Regions from separate parts of the Streptomyces sp. NPDC052101 genome, predicted to be linked through region 4. Evidence: riboswitches for the same ligand, from Rfam matches in the RefSeq annotation. Region 4 holds a riboswitch; each other region holds the start of a gene.
What was found. A riboswitch is a leader RNA that binds a small molecule or an ion and turns the genes downstream of it on or off. The one in region 4 is predicted to bind cyclic di-AMP.
Positions count from the first base shown of each region.

Region 1: linked by a shared signal. The riboswitch ahead of AB0L75_RS32175 (M23 family metallopeptidase) and the one ahead of AB0L75_RS09700 (transglycosylase family protein) in region 4 are both predicted to bind cyclic di-AMP.
Region 2: linked by a shared signal. The riboswitch ahead of AB0L75_RS22150 (transglycosylase SLT domain-containing protein) and the one ahead of AB0L75_RS09700 (transglycosylase family protein) in region 4 are both predicted to bind cyclic di-AMP.
Region 3: linked by a shared signal. The riboswitch ahead of AB0L75_RS31450 (NlpC/P60 family protein) and the one ahead of AB0L75_RS09700 (transglycosylase family protein) in region 4 are both predicted to bind cyclic di-AMP.

Region 1 is NZ_JBFAWH010000023.1:94,960-100,425, forward strand. It holds gene AB0L75_RS32160 (MarR family transcriptional regulator) at 1-511, opposite strand, end outside; gene AB0L75_RS32165 (dihydrofolate reductase family protein) at 582-1,715, shown strand; tRNA gene AB0L75_RS32170 (tRNA-Met) at 1,789-1,862, opposite strand; cyclic di-AMP (ydaO/yuaA leader) riboswitch at 2,169-2,337, shown strand; gene AB0L75_RS32175 (M23 family metallopeptidase) at 2,345-3,364, shown strand; gene AB0L75_RS32180 (PrsW family intramembrane metalloprotease) at 3,431-4,789, opposite strand; gene trmB (tRNA (guanosine(46)-N7)-methyltransferase TrmB) at 4,832-5,466, opposite strand, start outside.
Region 2 is NZ_JBFAWH010000012.1:91,877-97,342, reverse strand. It holds gene AB0L75_RS22165 (FAD-dependent oxidoreductase) at 1-211, shown strand, start outside; gene AB0L75_RS22160 (carboxymuconolactone decarboxylase family protein) at 365-826, shown strand; gene AB0L75_RS22155 (HAD family hydrolase) at 892-1,704, shown strand; gene AB0L75_RS22150 (transglycosylase SLT domain-containing protein) at 1,874-2,365, opposite strand; cyclic di-AMP (ydaO/yuaA leader) riboswitch at 2,370-2,549, opposite strand; gene AB0L75_RS22145 (polyprenyl synthetase family protein) at 3,102-4,112, shown strand; gene AB0L75_RS22140 (DUF2092 domain-containing protein) at 4,594-5,466, shown strand, end outside.
Region 3 is NZ_JBFAWH010000022.1:74,876-80,341, forward strand. It holds gene AB0L75_RS31445 (tellurite resistance/C4-dicarboxylate transporter family protein) at 1-64, opposite strand, end outside; gene AB0L75_RS31450 (NlpC/P60 family protein) at 202-1,398, opposite strand; cyclic di-AMP (ydaO/yuaA leader) riboswitch at 1,406-1,577, opposite strand; gene pcrA (DNA helicase PcrA) at 1,849-4,341, shown strand; gene AB0L75_RS31460 (M23 family metallopeptidase) at 4,383-5,466, opposite strand, start outside.
Region 4 is NZ_JBFAWH010000003.1:521,425-526,890, forward strand. It holds gene AB0L75_RS09690 (cytochrome P450) at 1-146, shown strand, start outside; gene AB0L75_RS09695 (transglycosylase family protein) at 337-1,494, shown strand; cyclic di-AMP (ydaO/yuaA leader) riboswitch at 1,680-1,854, shown strand; gene AB0L75_RS09700 (transglycosylase family protein) at 1,859-2,572, shown strand; gene eno (phosphopyruvate hydratase) at 2,937-4,223, shown strand; gene AB0L75_RS09710 (septum formation initiator family protein) at 4,322-4,798, shown strand; gene AB0L75_RS09715 (DUF501 domain-containing protein) at 4,845-5,372, shown strand; gene AB0L75_RS09720 (Ppx/GppA phosphatase family protein) at 5,439-5,466, shown strand, end outside.

The DNA of each region.
Region 1 (5,466 bases), on a different contig from region 4:
AGGAGCAGGACGACCGGCGCCGCCAGGGCACGTCGTCCGCCGCCCCGGCCTCGGCGTCATCGCCCTGCAGCCCGCGCGCGACCCCCGTGAAGATCTCCTCCAGCTGCCGCACCTGCTCCGGGGTGAGCCGGTCGAACAACGTGGCGCGCACGGTCTCGACATGCCCGGGCGCCGTACGCTCCAGTACGGCCATCCCCTCGTCCGTCAGTACGGCGATACTGCTGCGCTTGTCCCAGCGGCAGTCCTCCCGGCGCACCAGCCCGTCGCGCTCCAGGCGGGTCACCGCATAGGTCAGCCGACTGCGCGTGATCTTCAGCGTCTCGGCGAGATCGGTCATGCGCAGCCGTCGGTCGGGCGCGTCGGAGAGGTTGGCCAGCACGGAGTAGAACAGGTGCGGCATGCCGGCGTCCTGCTGGAGCTGTCGGTCGATCGCGTCCTCCAGGAGGTGCGTCGCGGCGAGGTACGCGCGCCAGGCGCGCTGCTCCTCGGGGGTGAGCCAGCGGGTCGTCATGCTGCCAGTGTAGGTTTGTTTAAAACTTGAACCAAGAGTGACTTCTGAAACTCGCAGGGAGAGCGCGCCCATGTCGTATCCGTACGTGCTGCTGTCCGCCGCCGTCTCCCTCGACGGCCACCTGGACGACACCGGCCCCGACCGGCTGCTGCTGTCCAGCCCGGCCGACTTCGACCGGGTCGACGCGGTACGGGCCTCCGTCGACGCCATCCTGATCGGCGCCGGCACGATCCGCGCCGACAACCCGCGGCTGCTGGTCAACTCCGCCGAGCGCCGCGCGGCCCGGGTGCGGGAGGGCCGGCCGGAGTACCCGCTGAAGGTGACCGTCACCGCCACCGGCGACCTCGACCCCGGCGCCCGCTTCTGGCACACCGGCGGCGCCAAGCTCGTCTACACGACCGACCGGGGCGCCGAGCTGGCCGCCCGCCGCCTCGGCGGCGCCGCCGACATCGTCCCGCTCGGCCCCGGCCTCGACTGGCGGGCCCTGCTGTCCCACCTGCACGACGTGCGCGGCGTACGGCGGCTGATGGTCGAGGGCGGCGGCACGGTCCACACCCAGCTGCTGCAGCAGGGCCTCGCCGACGAGCTGCAGCTGGTCCTTGCCCCGCTGTTCGTCGGCGACCCGGCCGCGCCCCGCCTGTTCGGCCCGGGCACCTACCAGGCCGGCCGGCTGCGGCTGACCGAGACCCGCCGTATCGAGGACGTGGTCCTCATGCGCTACGAGCCCACGGCCCCCGGCACCGGCCCGCTCCCCACCGCCGCCGACCGGCACTGGCTGCGCACCGCCTGCGAACTCGCCGCGCTGTGCCCGCCCTCGCGGACGGCGTTCAGCGTCGGCGCGGTCGTGGTCGCCGCGGACGGCAGCGAGCTGGCGCGCGGCCACTCCCGGGAGGGCGAGGACCCCGTGGTCCACGCGGAGGAGGCGGCGCTCGCGAAGATCGACCCGGCGGATCCGCGGCTGGCCGCCGCCACCGTGTACAGCAGCCTGGAGCCGTGCGCCCGGCGGGCCTCCCGGCCGGCGCCGTGCTCCGAGCTGATCCTTGGGGCGGGGGTGCGGCGCGTGGTCACGGCGTGGCGGGAGCCGGACACGTTCGTGGACGCGGCCGACGGGACCGGGGTGCTGGCGAAGGGCGGTGTCGAGGTGGTCGTACTGCCGGAGTACGAGGAGCAGGCCAAGGCGCCGAACCGGCACCTGGTGGGTTGAGTCCACCCGGAACACGCTCAGGTCAAACACTCAGGGCCCGGAAACCATTGGTTTCCGGGCCCTGAGTCTTCAGTAGCGGGGACAGGATTTGAACCTGCGACCTCTGGGTTATGAGCCCAGCGAGCTACCGAGCTGCTCCACCCCGCGTCGTTGTGTCACCAGTGTACGTCATCCGTGGGGTGCGATGCACATCGGTTCAGAGTGGGCGGGAGTATCAAGATCATCGTTACCGGCCGTGACCGGACGAGCGCCCTCCGCATGACATCGAGTCACCATCAAAAGCGTCGACGCTCCTTAGTGGCAGTCAACTCGCCCGGTTTGCGCCACTCCTGGCCGGTAAGTCCGCGGCGGAAAACGTTAATGATCAAGACGAACGGCTTGGAAAGTGACTCTGAGGTCTATTAACGTTCGATAACGCAGCGCGGTCGTCCCAGCCGTCACAAGAGGCGGCTCCGTGCGCACGCGCCGAATCCCGCGAGGGAACCGGGGAACCACCACCTTGGGGTGAATCACGCGAATGCCGGTGTGAACTCGCAGAGTCCACGCCCGGTATACGCGCGTAGGAGACCTTCCTGCTCCGAACCCGTCAGCTAACCCGGTAGGCGGAGGAAGGAAAGGAGTGCGCCCGAGTGGCGTCCAACCATCCTGCCCCAGAAGCCCCGTTCATGCCCGCGGAGGCGGAGCCCGACACCTTCGGCTACGGCGGCTACCGCGCCGAGGAGGGCCCCTGGGAGGAGTGGAACCCCACCGAGGACTCCCTCGCCCCGGTCCGTGGCCGGCACCGCGTCGCCAAGCAGCGCGGCGGATTCGCGCGCAGCTCCACCGTCCTCGGCGTCGGTGTGATGGCCGCCGTCGGCGCGGGCGGCATGGCCAGCGCCAACACCGGCAAGCCGCCGGTCTCCATATCCCTGCCAGACTCGGTCGAGCATCTCTTCGGTACAGACTCCGCCGCCAAGCCGGAGGCCGCCACCGCGCTCAGCAGGGCCGGCATGGCCTCCGACAGCGCGGACAGCGGCAACGCCGGCGAGGCCCTGCGCAACCGGATCATGGCCCAGGCCGAGCAGCAGCAGAGCAAGGCCGAGAGCAAGGCCACCACCGCCGCGCTCGCCGCCACCGAGAAGGAGACCGCCGACGCGGCCGCCAAGGCGGAGCAGGCCGCCGCCGCCAAGGCCGCCGACGCCAAACAGCAGGCGGAGGCCGACGCCAAGAAGGCGGCCGAGGCCAAGCGACTGGCCGAGCTGGCCAAGCAGTACACACTGCCGGTCGTCTCGTACACGATCACCGGCACCTTCGGCCAGCCCGGCGCGATGTGGTCCTCCGGCTACCACACCGGCCTCGACTTCGCCGCCCCCACCGGCACCCTCATCAAGGCCGTCCACAGCGGCACGGTCACCGAGGCGGGCTGGGCCGGCGCCTACGGCTACCGCACCGTCCTGACCCTGGACGACGGCACCGAGCTGTGGTTCTGCCACCAGTCCTCGATCAACGTCTCGGTCGGCCAGAAGGTCTCCACCGGCGATGTCATCGGCCGGATCGGCGCCACCGGCAACGTCACCGGCCCGCACCTCCACCTGGAGGTCCACCCGAACGGCCAGGCCAGTGCCATCGACCCGGCGCCTTGGCTGCGGGACAAGGGCCTCACCCCCTGACCGTGACATCCGTGTGAACCCGGCGCCGGTGGCGGAACGAGATCATCCACCGCCGGCGCCGATCGTCTACGACCGATACGGGTTGTACGCGGAATACGGTGCCGTCGGATACCCGTACGCCGGCCCGGACGCCGAGGGCATCTGCGCCGCCGGATATCCGTACCCCGGCCATGCCATCGCCGCCGGCGCCGCGTACACCGGCCAAGCCGGCGCAGCCGCCCGCGCCGCGTACTCCAGGGCCGGCCGAGCCAGTTCCCTCCGCTTCCACAGCTCGTCCAGCAGCTCCCGCTCCCGTACGACGAAGTCGGCCCCGGCCTTCCCCTGGCGCCCCCGGTGCCGCAGAAACGCGAGCGAGGTGGCGTACGCCTCGTACTGCGCCACCGTCCGCGCCGCCGGCCGGCCATGGTGGTGCCGGGCGTAGTCACGGGCCGTCCGCCGCGCCCCCATCGACGCCAGCGCGAACGGCTCGGCCGGCCCCAGCCACCCGGCCAGCACATACGCCGGCAGTTCCTCCCGTACGGTCCGCAGCTCCCGCTGCCGCGTCCAGATCGCGAGCCAGGTCAGCAGGCCGAACGCGGGCACCATGAAGGCGCCGTAGACGGCGAAGAAACCGAACTCGCCGAAGGTGGAGGAGCCGTTCCAGAAGGCGTGCATGCTCATCGCGAGCAGCAGGCCGCAGACCGGCAGCAGCACCCGCCGGCCGCGCTGCCGCTCGGCGGAGAGCGCGGCGATGCCGAAGCCGAGACCGGTGAGGGTGGTGAACAGGGGGTGCGCGAACGGGGACATCACGATGCGCACGAAGAAGGTGGCGGCGGTGACGGAGGCGATGCCCCGGTCGCCGGTGAGCTGGTCGGTCCCGAAGGCCGTACCCAGATAGAGGATGTTCTCGGTGAACGCGAACCCGGTGGCGGTGATGCCCGCTATCACCACCCCGTCCACGATCCCGGTGAAGTCACGCCTGCGGAAGAGAAAGACGAGCAGGACGGAGGCGGCCTTGGCGGATTCCTCCACGACGGGCGCTATCACGGTGGCGCCGAGGGTGTTCGCGCCGGCCGGGTCGGCGGTGGCGGTGGCTATCCACTTGGTCGCGAAGCTGTTGGCGATGATGGCTATCAGCGCCGCCGCGCACGCGCCCCAGGCGAAGGCGAAGATCAGGTTCCGCCAGGGGCCCGGCTCCACCCGGTCCAGCCACCGGAAGGCGGCTATGAGCCACGGCACGGGCAGCATGGCCAGCAGGAGCCCGACGACGAACCCCTCGGTGCCGGTCTGCCGGCGCACCAGCGCAAGGATGACCAGACCGGACAGCGCCAGCAGCGTGATCAGTGCCCCGTACCGCACCCACCTGCGCTGCCACCAGTGCGGATGACGGAGAACAAGGCCGTCGGGGCCCGGGGGATACGTCGGAAACGGAGGACTGGTGGCCACGGCATCGACCCTAACGGTGACGGGACGAGGGGCTGGAGCGGTTTATCGGCCCTGGTGAGATTCGGGTGATCGGTCCTGGTGCGGTACGCGGCGGAACAGCAGATCGTTCACCACATGTCCCTTGTCCAGTCCCTGTCCCTCGAAACGGGTCAGCGGACGGAACTCGGGGCGCGGGGCGAAACAGCCGTCTTCCTGCGTGTTCTCGAAGTCGGGATGCGCGCCGAGCACCTCCAGCATCTGCTCGGCGTACGGCTCCCAGTCGGTCGCGCAGTGCACCAGCGCACCGGGCCTGAGCCGGGTCGCGGCGAGCGACAGGAACTCGGGCTGGATCAGCCGACGCTTGTGATGGCGCTTCTTGGGCCAGGGGTCCGGGAAGTACACGCGCAGCCCGTCGAGCGAGTCGGGGGTGAGCATCTCCCTGAGCAGGATGATCGCGTCGCCGTTCGCGACCCGGACGTTGGCCAGCCCGTTCTGGTCGGCAAGACCCAGCAGATTGCCCTGGCCCGGGGTGTGCACATCGACGGCGAGGACGTTGGTGTCCGGGTCGGCGGCCGCCATCTGCGCGGTGGCCTCGCCCATCCCGAACCCGATCTCCAGCACGACGGGCTTGTCGTTCCCGAACAGCTCGCCGAGGTCGATGACCCGCTGCCCGTCGATGTCGAGGCCCCACTTGGGCC
Region 2 (5,466 bases), on a different contig from region 4:
GATGGACTTCCTCGGCCACGAACTGCGCACCCGCCTCGCGGTGAGCCGCGGCACGCCCAGGCTCGGCTCCGGCTTTGTCTCCTCCGTGCCCGGTCTGTACTTCACCGGCCTGCCGGCCGCGTCGTCTTACGGCCCGGTGATGCGCTTCGTCTGCGGCACGGAGTTCGCCTCCCCACGGCTGACGAAACACCTGGCGGCGGCCCATGGCTGAACACCAGGCGGCGGACCATGGCGATCACCGGGCGGCGGACCACGGCTGAGGCCTTCGGGCGGACCCGTCCGGGGCCGTCACATCAGCCGCCTGCGCTCCGTCAGTGCAGTGCAAGCGATCGACGCACATCACTGACACCCAGGAGACAGCATCATGCAGGCACGGATGACCAACGCGGCCTACCTTCTCCCGACCGCCCTGAAGGGCATCGGAACGCTTCTGCAGGGGATCGGGGAAGGCGGGCTGCCGCCGGAGCTGGGGGAGATCGTCGGACTGCGGGCCAGCCAGATCAACGGTTGCAGCGCGTGCGCGCACGCCCATGCGGCGAACCTGCGCAAGGCCGGCGCGAGCGAGGAGCGGATCGCCGCCGTCGCCGCCTGGCGCGAGGCGCCGTTCTTCACCGACGCCGAGCGCGCCGCGCTGCAGCTGGCCGAGCGGATGACCCGGCTCGCCGACCGCTCCGAGGAGCCGGTTCCGGACACACTGTGGGACGAAGTGGCCGACCACTACGAAGAGAAGCAGCTGTCCGCGCTGATCCTCACCATCTCGCTCACCAACATGTTCAACCGCATCAACACCACCATCAAGGAGCCTGCGGGCACCACTTGGGGCTGACCAGTACGTAAGTACGCAGGACGACAAGATGAGTCGGCGGGGCGAGGTATCCGTATTCTCTGATCATGGCAGCCTCCCCCGCGTATGCACTGATCGCCACCGACCTCGACGGAACGCTGCTGCGCGGCGACGACAGCGTCTCCGACCGGTCGCTCGCCGCGCTCGCGCGGGTGGTCCGGGCCGGCGCCCGCCACCTGGTGGTGACGGGCCGCCCGGCCCCGCGGGTACGGCCCCTCCTCGCGCGCCTCGGCTGCACGGGGCTCGCGGTGTGCGGGCAGGGCGCACAGGTCTACGACGCCGGATCCGGCCGCCTGTTGTGGTCGGTCCGGTTGGACCGGGAGCTGGCCGAGACCGCGCTCGGCAAGATCGAGGCGGAGGTGGGGCAGGTGTACGCGGCCGTCGACCAGGACGGCGTCGACGGGCTCACGCTCATCGAGCCCGGCTATCGGATGCCGCACCCGACCCTGCCCGCGGTGCGGGTCGGCCGGCGCGACGACCTGTGGTGCGCGCCCATCAGCAAGGTGCTGCTGCGCCATGCGGCCCTGTCCGACGACGAGTTGGCGGCCATCGCGCGCGCGGTGGTGGGCTCGTTGGCGACCGTCACCATGTCGGGGCCGGGGACCGTGGAGCTGCAGCCGTCCGGGGTGACCAAGGCGACCGGTCTCGCGCTGGCCGCCGAGCGGCTCGGCATCGCCGCGCGGCAGGCCGTGGCGTTCGGTGACATGCCCAACGACATCCCGATGCTCGACTGGGCCGGACACGGGGTCGCGATGGCCAACGCGCATCCCGAACTCAAGGCGGTGGCCGATGAGATCACCCTGTCGAACGAGGACGACGGCATCGCCGCCGTCCTCGAAAGACTGTTTCCGACCGACTGACCGGCACATCAGTACGCGGCCGTCCGTGGCGGGCCCGGTGGACGCACGGCGGCCGCCCGGCACGCCCCCGTCCGTCAGGTGCGGGTACGTGCCGGGCGGCCGATGTCGTGCCGGTTCACCGACGTGCGTCGGTCTGTCGGCCGGTGTTCTGCCTCGCGGCCGGGGACCGTCAGTACGCGCTGTAGACGTTGTCGATCGAGCCGTAGCGCGCGGCGGCGTAGTTGCAGGCCGCGGTGATGTTGGCGACCGGGTCGTAGGGGGAGAACGCCGTGCCGGCCACGTGGTAGGCGTTGAAGGTCGGGTCGATCACCTGCAGCAGACCCTTGGAGGGGGTGCCCGCGGCGGCGTTGGAGTCCCAGAGGTTGATGGCCAGCGGGTTGCCGGAGGACTCCCGGATGACGTTGCGGTAAATGCCGTTGTAGCTGCCCGGGATGCCCTTCTGAGCCATGATCGCGAGCGACTCGCGGATCCAGCCGTCGAGGTTGTTCGGGTACCCGGAGACCGTGGTGGCGGTGGTGGAGGCCGTCGTGCCGGTGGCCGCGGAGGCGCCGGTGGCGCCGAAGAGCGGCAGGGCGAGGACGGCGGCACCGGTGCCGGCGACGGCGAGGGCGCGGAAGAGGCGGTTGGTGCGGGTACGGCGGGGCTGAGCGGAAGCACGCATGGGGAAGTCCTCTCCGACGCCTGCGAGGTGAGCTGTCGGGTTCGGGCGGGGAGGTGCCCGGCCGTGCCTCGGGAAAGGCACGGCTTCACCCCTAGCCGTTCCGGTGCGACGTGTGCCGTCCGGTCCGGCGACTTACCTGGGTCCCCCGCTCCTGCCGTACGAATGAGTTCGTCGATGGGTTACGCGGGCGGCGGCAGGATTCGGCGTCCGCCCGACGGCCCGGAACGTATGCGAGAGCACATGTCGGGAACAAGTACTGGATTCACACAAAGCACTATTTGACCTTGATCTGTGCCCTATGGGGTACTTGATCCTTTGCGGTTGCCAACCCTCAACTCGCCGACGGGGCAAGGAGGGAAGGGGTGGTCGGGTGGTGGGGGCGCCGATGGCCGCCCGTGACCCAACTCACGAAGTAGCAAATTAAAGCAAATCGGACATGAGGGATTCGGGTGATCGCGCAGGCGGGGAGTGGAGGGGTGCGCGGGCGGAGGTGTACTTGTTACTCCGCTCGCCTCTTGGTTCGCGACAAACCGTGCGAAGTCCTGTTAAGTCGATAAATGTCCGTTCTTACCACTTGATCAAAACCATACCGGTCATGATCCGGTACCGCCCGGGCTGGACCGGTGGGCGCTATCGGTGATCGAAAGAGGACCGGATACGCTGACTTGAGTGATGGCAGCGACCTATCGACAAACCGTGTAATCGCCAGCAGACACCTGCAGACAGGAGACCCCTCGTGACCGTCGTCGGGCCGTTCGGGCTGAGCGTGCGGGACCAGGCTCTGGAAGCCGATGTCCAGGTCGGATTGGCGGCTGTCGAGGAAGGCTTGCTCGAGGCCACCAAGAGCGAGGTCCCGTTCATCACGGAGGCCGCGCAGCACCTCGTGCGAGCCGGCGGGAAGCGGTTCCGGCCGCTGCTCGTGATGCTCGCGGCCCAGTTCGGCGACCCCTACGCACCGGGCATCGTGCCCTCGGCCGTGGTCGTGGAGCTGACCCACCTGGCCACGCTGTACCACGACGACGTCATGGACGAGGCGGCCGTGCGGCGCGGCGTGGACAGCGCCAACACCCGCTGGGGCAATTCCGTCGCGGTCCTCACCGGCGACTTCCTCTTCGCGCGTGCCTCCCAGATCCTCGCCGACCTCGGCCCCGAGGCGGTCCGGGTGCAGGCCCTCGCGTTCGAGCGGCTGGTCACGGGCCAGATCCTGGAGACCGCCGGCCCCTCGGACGGCCGTGACCCGGTCGAGCACTACCTGGACGTGCTCGGCGGCAAGACGGGCTCGCTGGTGGCGGTCTCGTGCCGGTTCGGCGCGATGATGTCGGGCGCCGACGAGACGGTCGTCGACGTGCTCACCCAGTACGGCGAGCGGCTCGGCGTCGCCTTCCAGCTCGCCGACGACGTCCTGGACATCGCCTCCGACTCGCACGAGTCCGGCAAGACCCCCGGCACCGACCTGCGCGAGGGCATCCCGACGCTGCCCGTGCTCCGGCTGCGCGAGCGGGCCGCCCGCCTCGGCCTGCCCGAGGACCTCGCGCTGTGCGAGCTGCTCGACTCCGACCTCACCGACGACGCCCGGCACGCCGAGGCGCTGGCCGCGCTGCGCGCGCACCCCGCGCTGGAGCAGGCCCGCCGGGACACCGTCCGGTACGCGGAGGAGGCCCGCGCCGCGCTGGCGCCGCTCAGGGAGTGCGACGCCAAGGCGGCCCTGCTGGAGCTGTGCGACGCGGTGGTCCACCGCGCGGGCTGAGGCCTGGCTGATCGCGCGGGCTGCCCTCCGGCTGACCGCGCGCCGACCGACGCCCGGCCGATCGCACCGGCGGCGGGTGCGGGCCGAGGGCGTGGGATGACGCCCGGCCGACGCACCGGCTGACGCCCGGCCGAGCGTGTCGATCCGTGCCCGGTCGACCGGAGGCCGCATGACACTCCGGTCGGTCGGCTTCCGCGGGACGCGGTTTCCCGGCAGCACCAGCCTTACGGTCCAGTCCTGTGCGCCCCCTTACGGCTCACTCCGCTCCGGTGAGACCCTTACGGGTCGGGGGAGTCGCTGCCCCTACGTGTCATACCGCAGGCGTACACGGAGTTGGCTCCGAGGTCTGACGCTTCCTCAAGGCCGATTTGGTGAGATGGAAACCACGGACATCACCACTCCTCACCGATTCGGGTGAGAATGGCGGCTCAGGTGCACCAGCGTGAGGACAGCCGCCGCCGACGACGGAGGTAAGGCACACATGGCACCGTACGAATCCGACGACGCAGTGGACGCGCGAGGGGACGCCGCGCGGGACGAAGCCCCGCACGCCGGGCGCCGCAAGGCCGCGCGCTACGCGGTCCCGGTCGCGGTGGTGGGGGTGGCGGCGGCCACGATCGGGCTGGTCCCGGCGCTCGCCGCCTCCGGCGACCCCGACCTGCCCAAGATCACCGCACAGCAGCTCATCGAGAAGATCGCCAAGTCGGACGTGCAGCAGCTGTCCGGCACCATGCGGATCAGCACCGACCTCGGCCTGCCCAACCTCGGCGGCCTGGAGAACAGCCTGGCCTCCGGCGCCGCCAAGGGCTCCGGCAAGGGCTCCTCCGCGGACCCGCAGTCCCAGCTCACCTCGTTGGTCTCCGGCACGCACACGCTGCGCGTCGCATCCGACGGCCCCCAGAAGCAGAAGCTGTCCTTGCTGGAGAGCGGCTCCGAGTACAGCCTCATCCACAACGGCAAGGACGTGTGGGGCTACGACAGCAAGACCAACGACGTCTACCACGGCACCTCGGCCGACGCCGGCAAGGACCACAAGGCCGAACCGCCGGCCACGCCGAAGGACTTCGCCGACCAGGCGCTGAAGTCGGTGGACGACACCACGTCCGTCACCGTCGACGGCACCGAGCAGGTCGCCGGCCGCGACGCCTACAAGCTGCTGATCAAGCCCCGGCAGTCCGGTACCACGGTCGGTGCGATCAGTATCGCCGTCGACGCGAAGACGGGCATGCCGCTGAAGTTCACGCTGACCCCGAAGAGCGGCGGCGCCGCCGTCCTCGACGCGGGCTTCACCCAGGTCTCCTTCGGGAAGCCGGCCGCTTCCACGTTCGACTTCACCCCGCCCAAGGGCGCGAAG
Region 3 (5,466 bases), on a different contig from region 4:
CGGCGGCCCCGGCCGCGGGGGGCCGGTCCGCCCACCACGCACGCAGACCTGGGATGCCGGGCATGCGCCTGATGCTAGGGAGCGGCCGGATCCCCGCCCGGGAAAGGCACGCACGCGTGGAGCGCGAAAACGCGGCACGCGTGCGTGGAACGCGGAAGGCCCGGGCGCTCCGGAGCCCGGCCGCGGTCAGCCCGGCCGCGGTCAGCCCGGCCGGACCACGCTGTGGATGATGGACTCTCCGCCGTAGTAGATCGATTCCTCGCGGACGTACGCGCCCGGTTTCGGGGCGTGGATCATCATGCCGTTGCCTATGTAGACGCCGACGTGGCTGATGTCGTCGTAGAAGAAGACCAGGTCGCCCGGCCGCGCGTCGGCCAGGGAGACCGTGGTGCCCGTGTTGACCTGGTCGTACGTGGTGCGTGGAAGCGTGACGCCGGCGGCCCTCCAGGCGGCCTGGGTGAGGCCGGAGCAGTCGTAGGAGTCCGGCCCGGTGGCGCCCCACACATAGGGCTTGCCTATCTGCGCACGGGCGAAGGCGATCGCCTTCTCGGCCTTGGTGTCGTACGAGCCGGAGGTCGAGGAGCCGGTCGACCCGGACCCCGTCGAGCCGGACCCCGTCGATCCGGAACCGGAAGCCGATCCGGACCCGGACCCCGTGGACGAGGATGATGACGAGTTGGCCTGCTGCTCGGCCTGCTGCTTCGCCAGCTCGGCCGCCTTGCGGTCCGCCTCCTGCTGCTTCTCCCGCTCGATGGCGGCCAGCCGCGCCTTCTCCTGGGCCGTCAGCTGCGACAGCAGCTCGCGCGCGGAGGCGAGCTTCGTCTGGACGGTGGCCTTGGCGGTCTGCAGGTCGTGCTGCGAGTCGGTCAGGGTCTGCAGGCTCTGAGCGGCCTCCCGCCGTTCCTTCATGGTCGCGGCCTGCTCGCCTATGTAGTCGTCGACCGCGCTCTTCTCCCGCGAGGTCAGCCGGTTCATCAGCTGGGTCTGGTCGAAGTAGTCCTGCGGGCTGTCCGCGAGCAGGAAGGTGGCCGTGTCGGGAGCGGCGACACCGGTGCGGTACTGGGCCGCGGCGAAGGAGCCCAGCTGCTCACGGGCCTTGTTGAGCCGTCCGGTGCGCCGGGCGACCTCGTTGCGCAGGGCGTCGACGCGCCCCCGCTGTTTGCCGGTCCGCTCCTTGGCCGCGTTGTACTTCTCGGTCGCCGACTCGGCCTGGCGGTAGAGGTCGTCGACCTTCTTCTCGACCTCCTCCAGGCTCGGCTTGGCGTGATCGGTTCCCGGGGTGGCCTCGGCGGTCTGAGAGAACACGGCCATGGAGGTGAGGGCGGCGGTGGCGAGGGCGGGAGCGCGGAGGCCTGCTCCGAGGTTTCCGCCGGGGCGCGGCTTGCGATGCGACGCCAAGGGAGGCGACTCCTTCCAGTGGGCCGCCTACCGGGTTAGCTGTCGGGTTCGGGCGGGGGTTCGGAAGGGTTGCCCTACGGCGTCGTCCCGGGCGGGAGTCGGCCGATTCACCCCAGGATCGGTGGGTCCCCGGCTCCGGGCACCAAGCGGAGGCGCGCCGGACTCGGCGGAGGCCGTGCGGCCCGGCGGGGATCGCCGGTAGGGGTCGTACGGCCCGGACGCACGCTAGCCAACTCGTGTGACTCCTGTGAAGGTTGGTGCGTGATATGTCCGATACATTTTTGTGACCTGGGGGCGGTTTCACGGCTGCGTCATGGGGTGGTTCCGCTGCGTGAGCGGCCGGTGGGCCGCGCGGACCGCCGGGCCGTGGAGATCGACTCTCCTCGCGAACCGGCCATGTTCCGGGGACGGCGACCGGTTGTCGGTGGGGCGCCCTAGACTCGGAGAGCGATGAGCAGCCTCTTTGACGACAGCTTCCTGGCGGACCTCCAGCCCCCTCGCGGGCACGCGGAGGAGCCCCCGCCGCCACCCGAGGACGATCACGCTCCGGAGTCGATTCCGGACGATCTGTTCGGCGGGAAGTTCGACGTGCCGCCGGACCGGGACGTCTACTACCGCGACGGCGCCCCCCGCCCCGTGCTCGACTCGGCGGCCCTCCTGGCGGGGCTGAACGACAACCAGCGCGCCGCGGTCGTGCACGCCGGCTCCCCGCTGCTCATCGTCGCCGGCGCCGGCTCCGGCAAGACCCGTGTGCTCACCCACCGCATCGCCCACCTGCTCGCCGAGCGGAATGTGCACCCGGGCCAGATCCTCGCGATCACCTTCACCAACAAGGCCGCTGGCGAGATGAAGGAGCGCGTCGAGCAGCTCGTCGGCCCGCGGGCGAACGCGATGTGGGTGATGACCTTCCACAGCGCATGCGTGCGCATCCTGCGCCGGGAGAGCAAGAAGTTTGGCTTCACCTCGTCGTTCTCGATCTACGACGCCGCCGACAGCAAGCGCCTGATGGCCCTGGTCTGCCGCGACCTGGACCTCGACCCCAAGCGCTTCCCGCCGAAGTCCTTCAGCGCGAAGATCAGCAACCTGAAGAACGAGCTGATCGACGAGGAGGACTTCGCCGCCCAGGCCGCCGACGGTTTCGAGAAGACCCTCGCCCAGGCCTACGCGCTCTACCAGTCGCGGCTGCGCGAGGCGAACGCGCTCGACTTCGACGACCTGATCATGACCACGGTCAACCTGCTGCGCGCCTTCCCGGACGTCGCCGAGCACTACCGCCGCCGCTTCCGGCACGTCCTGGTCGACGAGTACCAGGACACCAACCACGCCCAGTACGCGCTCGTACGGGAACTCGTCGGCACCGGCGAACGCTCCGCGCAGGACGCGGACACCCCGCCCGGTGAGTACGACATCCCGCCCGCCGAACTGTGCGTCGTGGGTGACGCGGACCAGTCGATCTACGCCTTCCGCGGCGCGACGATCCGCAACATCCTCCAGTTCGAGGAGGACTACCCGGATGCGACGACGATCCTGCTGGAGCAGAACTACCGCTCCACGCAGACGATTCTGAGCGCCGCCAACGCGGTCATCGAGCGCAACGAGTCCCGCCGCCCCAAGAACCTGTGGACCAACGCCGGCCAGGGCGCGCGGATCACCGGCTACGTCGCCGACACCGAGCACGACGAGGCCCAGTTCGTCGCCGACGAGATAGACCGCCTCGTCGACGCGGGCGAGGCCAAGTCGGGCGACGTCGCCGTCTTCTACCGCACCAACGCCCAGTCCCGTGTCTTCGAAGAGGTCTTCATCCGCGTCGGCCTGCCCTACAAGGTCGTCGGCGGTGTCCGCTTCTACGAGCGCAAGGAGGTCCGGGACGTCCTCGCCTATCTGCGCGTCCTCTCCAACCCCGAGGACTCGGTGCCGCTGCGCCGCATCCTCAACGTGCCCAAGCGGGGCATCGGCGAGCGCGCCGAGGCGATGATCGACGCGCTCTCCCAGCGCGAGAAGATCAGCTTCCCGCAGGCGCTGAAGCGCGTGGACGAGGCGTACGGCATGGCCGCGCGCTCCACCAACGCGGTCAAGCGGTTCAACACGCTGATGGAGGACCTGCGGACGATCGTGGAGTCCGGCGCCGGACCGGCCACCGTCCTGGAGGCGGTGCTCGAACGCACCGGCTATCTGGCCGAGTTGCAGGCCTCCACCGACCCGCAGGACGAGACCCGCATCGAGAACCTCCAGGAACTCGCGGCCGTGGCCCTGGAGTTCGAGCAGGACCGCGGGGAGGGCGAGTCGGTGGCGTTGTCCGACTTCCTGGAGCAGGTCGCGCTGGTCGCCGACTCCGACCAGATCCCCGACGAGGACGAGGACGGCTCCGGCGTCATCACCCTGATGACCCTGCACACCGCCAAGGGCCTGGAGTTTCCGGTCGTCTTCCTGACCGGCATGGAGGACGGCGTCTTCCCGCACATGCGCGCCCTCGGCCAGACCAAGGAGCTGGAGGAGGAGCGGCGGCTGGCGTACGTCGGCATCACCCGCGCGCGGGAGCGGCTCTACCTCACGCGTTCGGCGATGCGCAGCGCCTGGGGCCAGCCGTCGTACAACCCGCCCTCCCGCTTCCTGGAGGAGATCCCGCCCGTCCATGTGGAGTGGAAGCGGACGGGAGCCGCGGCGCCGGTGTCCTCCGGCCCGGCCTCCGGGATCGCGGCCTCGCTGTCCTCGACCCGCTCGCGCTCGTCGGCGTCGGGCGCGTCCGGGTTCGCCACGCGGCGCACGGCGGAGAAGCCGGTCGTCGGGCTGGCCGTCGGGGACCGCGTCACCCACGACCAGTTCGGGCTCGGCACGGTCGTCGCCGTGAAGGGCACGGGTGCGAACGCGGAGGCGACGATCGACTTCGGCGACACCAAGCCGAAGCGGCTGCTGCTGCGGTACGCGCCAGTGGAGAAGCTGTAGAACGAACGGGCCCTCGCCGTCGGCGAGGGCCCGGGGGACGCTCAGGTCGGATCGAGCCCGTGGCTCCGTAGCCACGGCAGTGGGTCTATCGCCGCCCCGCCCGCAGGACGCACCTCGAAATGGAGGTGCGGGCCCGTGGAGTTGCCGGAGTTGCCGGAGAAGGCGACCGGATCCCCGGCCTTGACGCTCGTGCCGGAGGCGACGCGATAGCTGGACAGATGGCAGTACCAGGTCTCCGTGCCGTCCTTCGCCGTCACGATCAGCATGTTGCCGTAGGCGCTGTTCCACTTCGTGGAGACGACGCCGTCGGTCGCGGCCATCACCGTGGTGCCGTAGGCGACGGGGAAGTCGATGCCTGTGTGCACCGACATCCAGTTCACCCCCGCCTGGCCGAAGAAGGCGCTGAGCCCCTTCTGCGTGACCGGCAGCACGAACTTCGGGCGCAGCCGCTCCTTGAGCGCGGCCGCCGCGGCGGCCTTCTTCTTCTCCAGCGCCTGCTGGTTCCTGAGGTCGAGCCGCTCCTGCGTCCGGCTGGCCCGGTCGGCGAAGTCGTCGGCGCCGGCGGAGAGGTTCGTGAGCTGGGAGTCCAGCTTGCTGTTGGCGATCGACGGCTTGACCGCCTGCGCGTCCGAGGCGGAGGCGGTGGTGTCCCTGCCGTCGTCGCTCAGGGCGCCGACGGAGGCGGCGGCGATCCCGGCGACCCCCATCACACAGACCGAGGGCACGGCGACGGTCAGCAGCGCGGAGCGCTTGGCGGGCGTGCGCCGGCGGGAACGCGCGGCGCTGCGTGCGCCGGCGCGGGTCGTCGGCGCCGGAACGACCTCTTCCTGGTCGTCCAGCAGCTGGGGCATGGCGTTCGACTCGTCGCCCCCGGAAGGCTGTTCACCGAAGACGCCGTCCTGGTACGGCATCCCGTCCTCGTACGGCACCCCGTCCTCGTACGGCGCCTGGTTCCCGAACGGCGTCTGATGCTCGTACGGCATCTGCGCGAAGGCAGCGGTCGGCTGTGCGTCGCCGACCTGGTCGAAGGCGGCACCGGCCTGCTGGCCGAACGGTTCGGCAGCCTGCTCGGGCTCCGCCGGCATGCTCATGGCCGGGCCGCCGGAGTTCCACTGCGTGGCGTCG
Region 4 (5,466 bases):
TCGCCACCCTGCTCACCCGCCTGCCCGATCTGCGGCTCGCCGTCGACCCGGCCGAGTTGCGCTGGCGTGGCGGGCTCATCATGCGGGGGCTGCGCACCCTGCCGGTGGAGTTCACCCCGGTGGCCGACAAAGCCGTAGAGCCGTAGAGCCGTAGAGCCGTAGAGCCGTAGAGCCGTAGAACGGTGAACATCAGGGACGTTCAATTCCGTGATCTTCACGTGATCTGCGCGGCATGAACTTGTGACAAGTGATCGTCTGCCGATACGTTCACCCATCAGTGTGGCGAGGGGTACCAGTTCGCCACGCCGGTTCTGCTGTCGCACGAAAGGCTTCCGCATGCTCTCCGGGAACGGTCGTCACCGTCGCCCCCGTCAGGCTCCGGCCCTCCTCGTCGCGGCCGGAGTGACCGGCTCCGCCATCGCCCTCCCACTGCTCGGCGCCGCGAGCGCCCACGCGGCCGACGGCACCACCTGGGACAAGGTCGCCGAGTGCGAGAGCGGCGGTTCCTGGAGCGCGAACAGCGGCAACGGGTACTACGGCGGCCTGCAGATATCGCAGGGCGACTGGGACAAGTACGGCGGCACGCAGTACGCCGACAGCGCCGACCAGGCCAGCCGCTCCCAGCAGATCGCCGTCGCCGAGAAGATCCTGGCCGACCAGGGCACCAAGCCGTGGACCATGTGCGCGCTGACCGCCGGGCTGACCTCCAACTCCGGTTCGGTCGACGTGGACACCGGTGTCGGTGGCTCCGGCGGCTCCGGCGGGGCGAGTGACGGGTCCGGCTCCGCCGATACCTCCGACTCGTCCGGTCTGTCGGATTCATCCTCGCCGGGCTCCGGTTCCGACTCCGGTACCAGCTCCGGCTCCGGTTCCGACGCGGGCTCCGCGTCCAACTCCGCTTCCGGCTCCGATTCCTCGGGCTCTCCCTCGTCCCACTCGCCCGCCACGCCGAGCACAGGCACGGGCGCAGGCAAGGGACAGGACCAGGGTCAGGGGCAAGGCCAGGGTCAGGGGCAGGGCGAAGGGGCCACCAAGACTCCGGAGGCGACCGGCGACCCCACGGGCACCAGCACGCCCAAGTCCGACAAGGGCGACAAGTCCGGTTCGGGCGGAGATGGGGATCAGCAGGGGAGCGACAGCTCTCCCTCCGTGACCCCCGGTACCGACGACTCGGACAAGTCCCAGCAGTCCGCCGGTTCTTGGAGCCTGGTCGACACCGGCGCGCTCAGCAGTGGCGGGCGTCACCGTGGCGGTAGTGCGGACGAAAGCGCGGCAAACGGTCAGAACGGTACATCTTCTGGCCGTCACGCGACCCGCGAGCCGGGCGCGTACATCGTCCGCGAGGGCGACACCCTCGTCTCCATCGCCGACTCCCTTGGTGTCGACGGCGGATGGCATGCGCTCTACGACGGCAACAAGAAGGTCATCGGCGCCGACCCGAACCACATCACTGCCGGTCAGACCCTGAAAGTCGAGGGCGAAAAGGGCGATTGACAGGGAGAGTTGGCGCCCCACTTCATGCCTAATGTCCGGTTTGGCGAAAGTGTGGGATGAGTCTCAGAAGCCCTGATCGTCTTTGAAATTCCCTCGATCACGTGGCTACGGTCAGGATCGCTCGTCACCACGAGCCCCGGCATCCGCAACGCCGAATCCTGCCAGCGGTCGCCCGGGAACAGTCGTCGCGTCAAGCGCCGTAGGCAGGAGCGGGGGACCCAAGGTAGGTGCTGGAACCGGCGGTTGACGCCGGAACCGGCTTGGGGTGAAGCCGCAGGCCCGCGACAGCGGGCGTGCGGCCGGGCAACTCAACCGGCCCGAACCCGACAGCTCACCTCGCAGGCGTCGGTGAGGGGATCCTTCCATGCTGTTTTCCGGTAAGGGCAAGCACCGTCGCCCGTCCAAGGCCGTTCGTGTCGTCGCGCTCGCCGGTGTCACCGGTGCCGCCGTGGCCGCCCCGCTGATGGCGGCCGGCAACGCCTCCGCCGCCACCGCCTCCGAGTGGGACGCGGTCGCCCAGTGCGAGTCGGGCGGCAATTGGTCCATCAACACCGGCAACGGCTTCTACGGCGGTCTGCAGTTCTCCGCCTCCACCTGGGCCGCGTACGGCGGCACCGCCTACGCCTCGACGGCCAACCAGGCCACCAAGGCGCAGCAGATATCCGTCGCCGAGAAGGTCCTCGCCGCTCAGGGCAAGGGCGCCTGGCCGGTCTGCGGCACGGGCCTGTCCTCCGCCGCCTACAACGGCTCCGCCCCGAGCACCAGCTCCTCGAACAGCTCGTCCGGCTCGTCGAGCAAGAGCGGCAGCACCGCCACCACCCGCTCCACCGACCAGCAGGCCGCCTCCCGCTCCGCCGAGCGCACGGCCCCGGCGAAGAGCAAGACCGTCACCACCCCGACCGGCAAGACGGTCAAGAAGGGCGACGGCGAGTACAAGGTCGTCACGGGCGACACCCTCAGCTCCATCGCCGTCAAGCACCACGTCCAGGGCGGCTGGCAGAAGCTCTTCGAGCTGAACAAGGACATCGTCGAGGACGCCAACCTCATCTACCCGGGCCAGCAGCTGCACCTGAAGTGACACCTGGCTCCCAACGGACCCACAGTGCCCTCACATCCCCGGCCCGCACACTGAAGGCCTTGTGAGGGCCACCCCCGTCCCCACGGGCTCCCCGTCCCGGCGCGTGTTCCCCCGTACGCGCCGGGGCGGGGTTTTTATGTGCCGCTTTCCCCCCTCTTCACCTCGGCTTTCCCACTCTTCATCTCGGCCTCACCCGGAACCCCCTTTGTTCCGTCGATGAACAATGGGTACCGTCTGCGTGTCCTCCCCGCCCACGGGAAGGTCGGTCAGTGGCCGATCCCCCGGAGACGGTTAGGCTCTAGTCGCAAGGCACAGCCGTAAGGCACACGCGCCCCGCACTTCCAGCGTCACATCCAAGAAGGAGATGCTCGTGCCGTCCATCGACGTCGTCGTAGCCCGGGAAATCCTGGACTCCCGAGGCAACCCCACGGTCGAGGTCGAGGTCGGCCTCGACGATGGCAGCACGGGTCGTGCCGCCGTCCCGTCCGGCGCCTCCACCGGTGCCTTCGAGGCCATCGAGCTGCGCGACGGTGACCCCAACCGCTACCAGGGCAAGGGTGTCGAGAAGGCCGTCCTCGCCGTCATCGAGCAGATCGGCCCCGAGCTGGTCGGCTACGACGCCACCGAGCAGCGCCTGATCGACCAGGCGATGTTCGACCTGGACGCCACCGACAACAAGGGCTCCCTCGGCGCCAACGCCATCCTCGGCGTCTCCCTCGCCGTCGCCCACGCCGCCTCCGAGGCGTCGGACCTCCCCCTCTTCCGCTACCTGGGCGGTCCCAACGCGCACCTGCTGCCGGTGCCGATGATGAACATCCTGAACGGCGGCTCGCACGCGGACTCCAACGTGGACATCCAGGAGTTCATGATCGCCCCGATCGGCGCGGAGTCCTTCTCCGAGGCCCTGCGCTGGGGCACCGAGGTCTACCACACGCTGAAGAAGGTCCTGAAGAGCAAGGGCCTGTCCACCGGCCTCGGCGACGAGGGCGGCTTCGCCCCGAACCTCGGCTCCAACCGCGAGGCCCTCGACCTGATCATCGAGGCCATCAAGGAGGCCGGCTACGCCCCCGGCCAGCAGATCGCCCTCGCGCTCGACGTGGCCGCCTCCGAGTTCTACAAGGACGGCAAGTACCTCTTCGAGGGCAAGGAGCGCTCCGCCGCCGAGATGACGGAGTACTACGAGGAGCTGGTCGCGGCCTACCCGCTCGTCTCCATCGAGGACCCGCTGTTCGAGGACGACTGGGCCGGCTGGAAGGTCATCACCGACAAGCTCGGCGACAAGGTCCAGCTGGTCGGCGACGACCTGTTCGTCACCAACCCCGAGCGCCTGGCCCGCGGCATCGAGGAGGGCACCGCCAACGCCCTGCTCGTGAAGGTCAACCAGATCGGCTCGCTGACCGAGACCCTGGACGCCGTCGAGCTGGCCCAGCGCAGCGGCTTCAAGTGCATGATGTCCCACCGCTCCGGCGAGACCGAGGACGTCACCATCGCCGACCTGGCCGTCGCCACCAACTGCGGCCAGATCAAGACCGGCGCCCCGGCCCGCTCCGAGCGCGTCGCCAAGTACAACCAGCTGCTGCGCATCGAGGAGATCCTCGACGACGCCGCGGTGTACGCCGGCCGCAGCGCCTTCCCGCGCTTCAAGGGCTGACCCAACCTGGGGTAAGGCTGAGCCCGTCGTACGTACGTCCCCGTACCCGGTCCCGTACCGTGTGCGGGGACGTACGCACGTATCAGGGAGGCGGGGACATGGCCGTGAAGGACCGGGACCGGTTCTCCACCGCGACCAGGCTGCGGCTGCTCGGCGAGCAGACGGCGGCCCGGGTCTACCGCTCGCAGACCAAGCGGCAGGCCCGCCGCTCCCGGCTCACCGGCCGGGCGGCACTGCTCGCGCTGGTGCTGTGCTCGATGATCGTCGCGCTCGCCTATCCGATGCGGCAGTACGTCTCCCAGCGCGCGCAGATCTCCGACCTGCGGCGGCAGCAGGAGCAGGCCGCCAAACGGGTCGAGCAGCTGCGCGACCTCAAGGCGCGCTGGCAGGACGACTCCTACGCCGAGCAGCAGATCCGGCTCCGGCTGCACTATGTGATGCCCGGGGAGACCGGGTACATCGTCGTCGACCCGGGCACGGCCAAGCAGACCCGGGCCGACCTCCGGGCCGCCCAGCGGCCCTGGTACGCGAACATCTGGGACGGGGTCGACAAGTCCGACGCCTCCGACCAGTGACCGGCCCCACGCCGGCAACCGACAGAAAGCCATCCTGAAAGCAGTCATGGAAACGCCCCCGCCGCCCACTCCGCGCACCGAGCCCACCGAAGCGGACGTCGAGGCCTTCAAGCAGCAGCTGGGCCGTCCGCCGCGGGGCCTGCGGGCCATCGCGCACCGCTGCCCCTGCGGTCAGCCGGACGTCGTGGAGACCGCGCCGCGGCTGCCCGACGGCACGCCCTTCCCGACGCTGTACTACCTCACGTGCCCGAAGGCGTCCTCCGCCATCGGCACGCTGGAGGCGAACGGCGTGATGAAGGAGATGACCGAGCGGCTGCAGACGGACCCCGAACTGGCCGCCGCGTATCGCTCCGCGCACGAGGACTACATCCGGCGCCGGGACGAGATCGAGGAGCTGACGGGCTTTCCGAGCGCGGGGGGCATGCCGGACCGGGTGAAGTGCCTGCATGTGCTGGTCGCCCACTCGCTGGCCGCCGGGCCCGGGGTGAACCCGCTCGGTGACGAGGCGATCGCCATGCTGCCGCAGTGGTGGAGCAAGGGGGCGTGCGTCGATCTCGGCGCCGCCGCGGAGTGACCGCCGGCCGAGTCCGGCACCAGGGGGCGCAGGCCCGCTGTGAAGCGAGAGTAGAAAGGCCCGCTCATGACCCGCGTCGCTGCCATCGACTGCG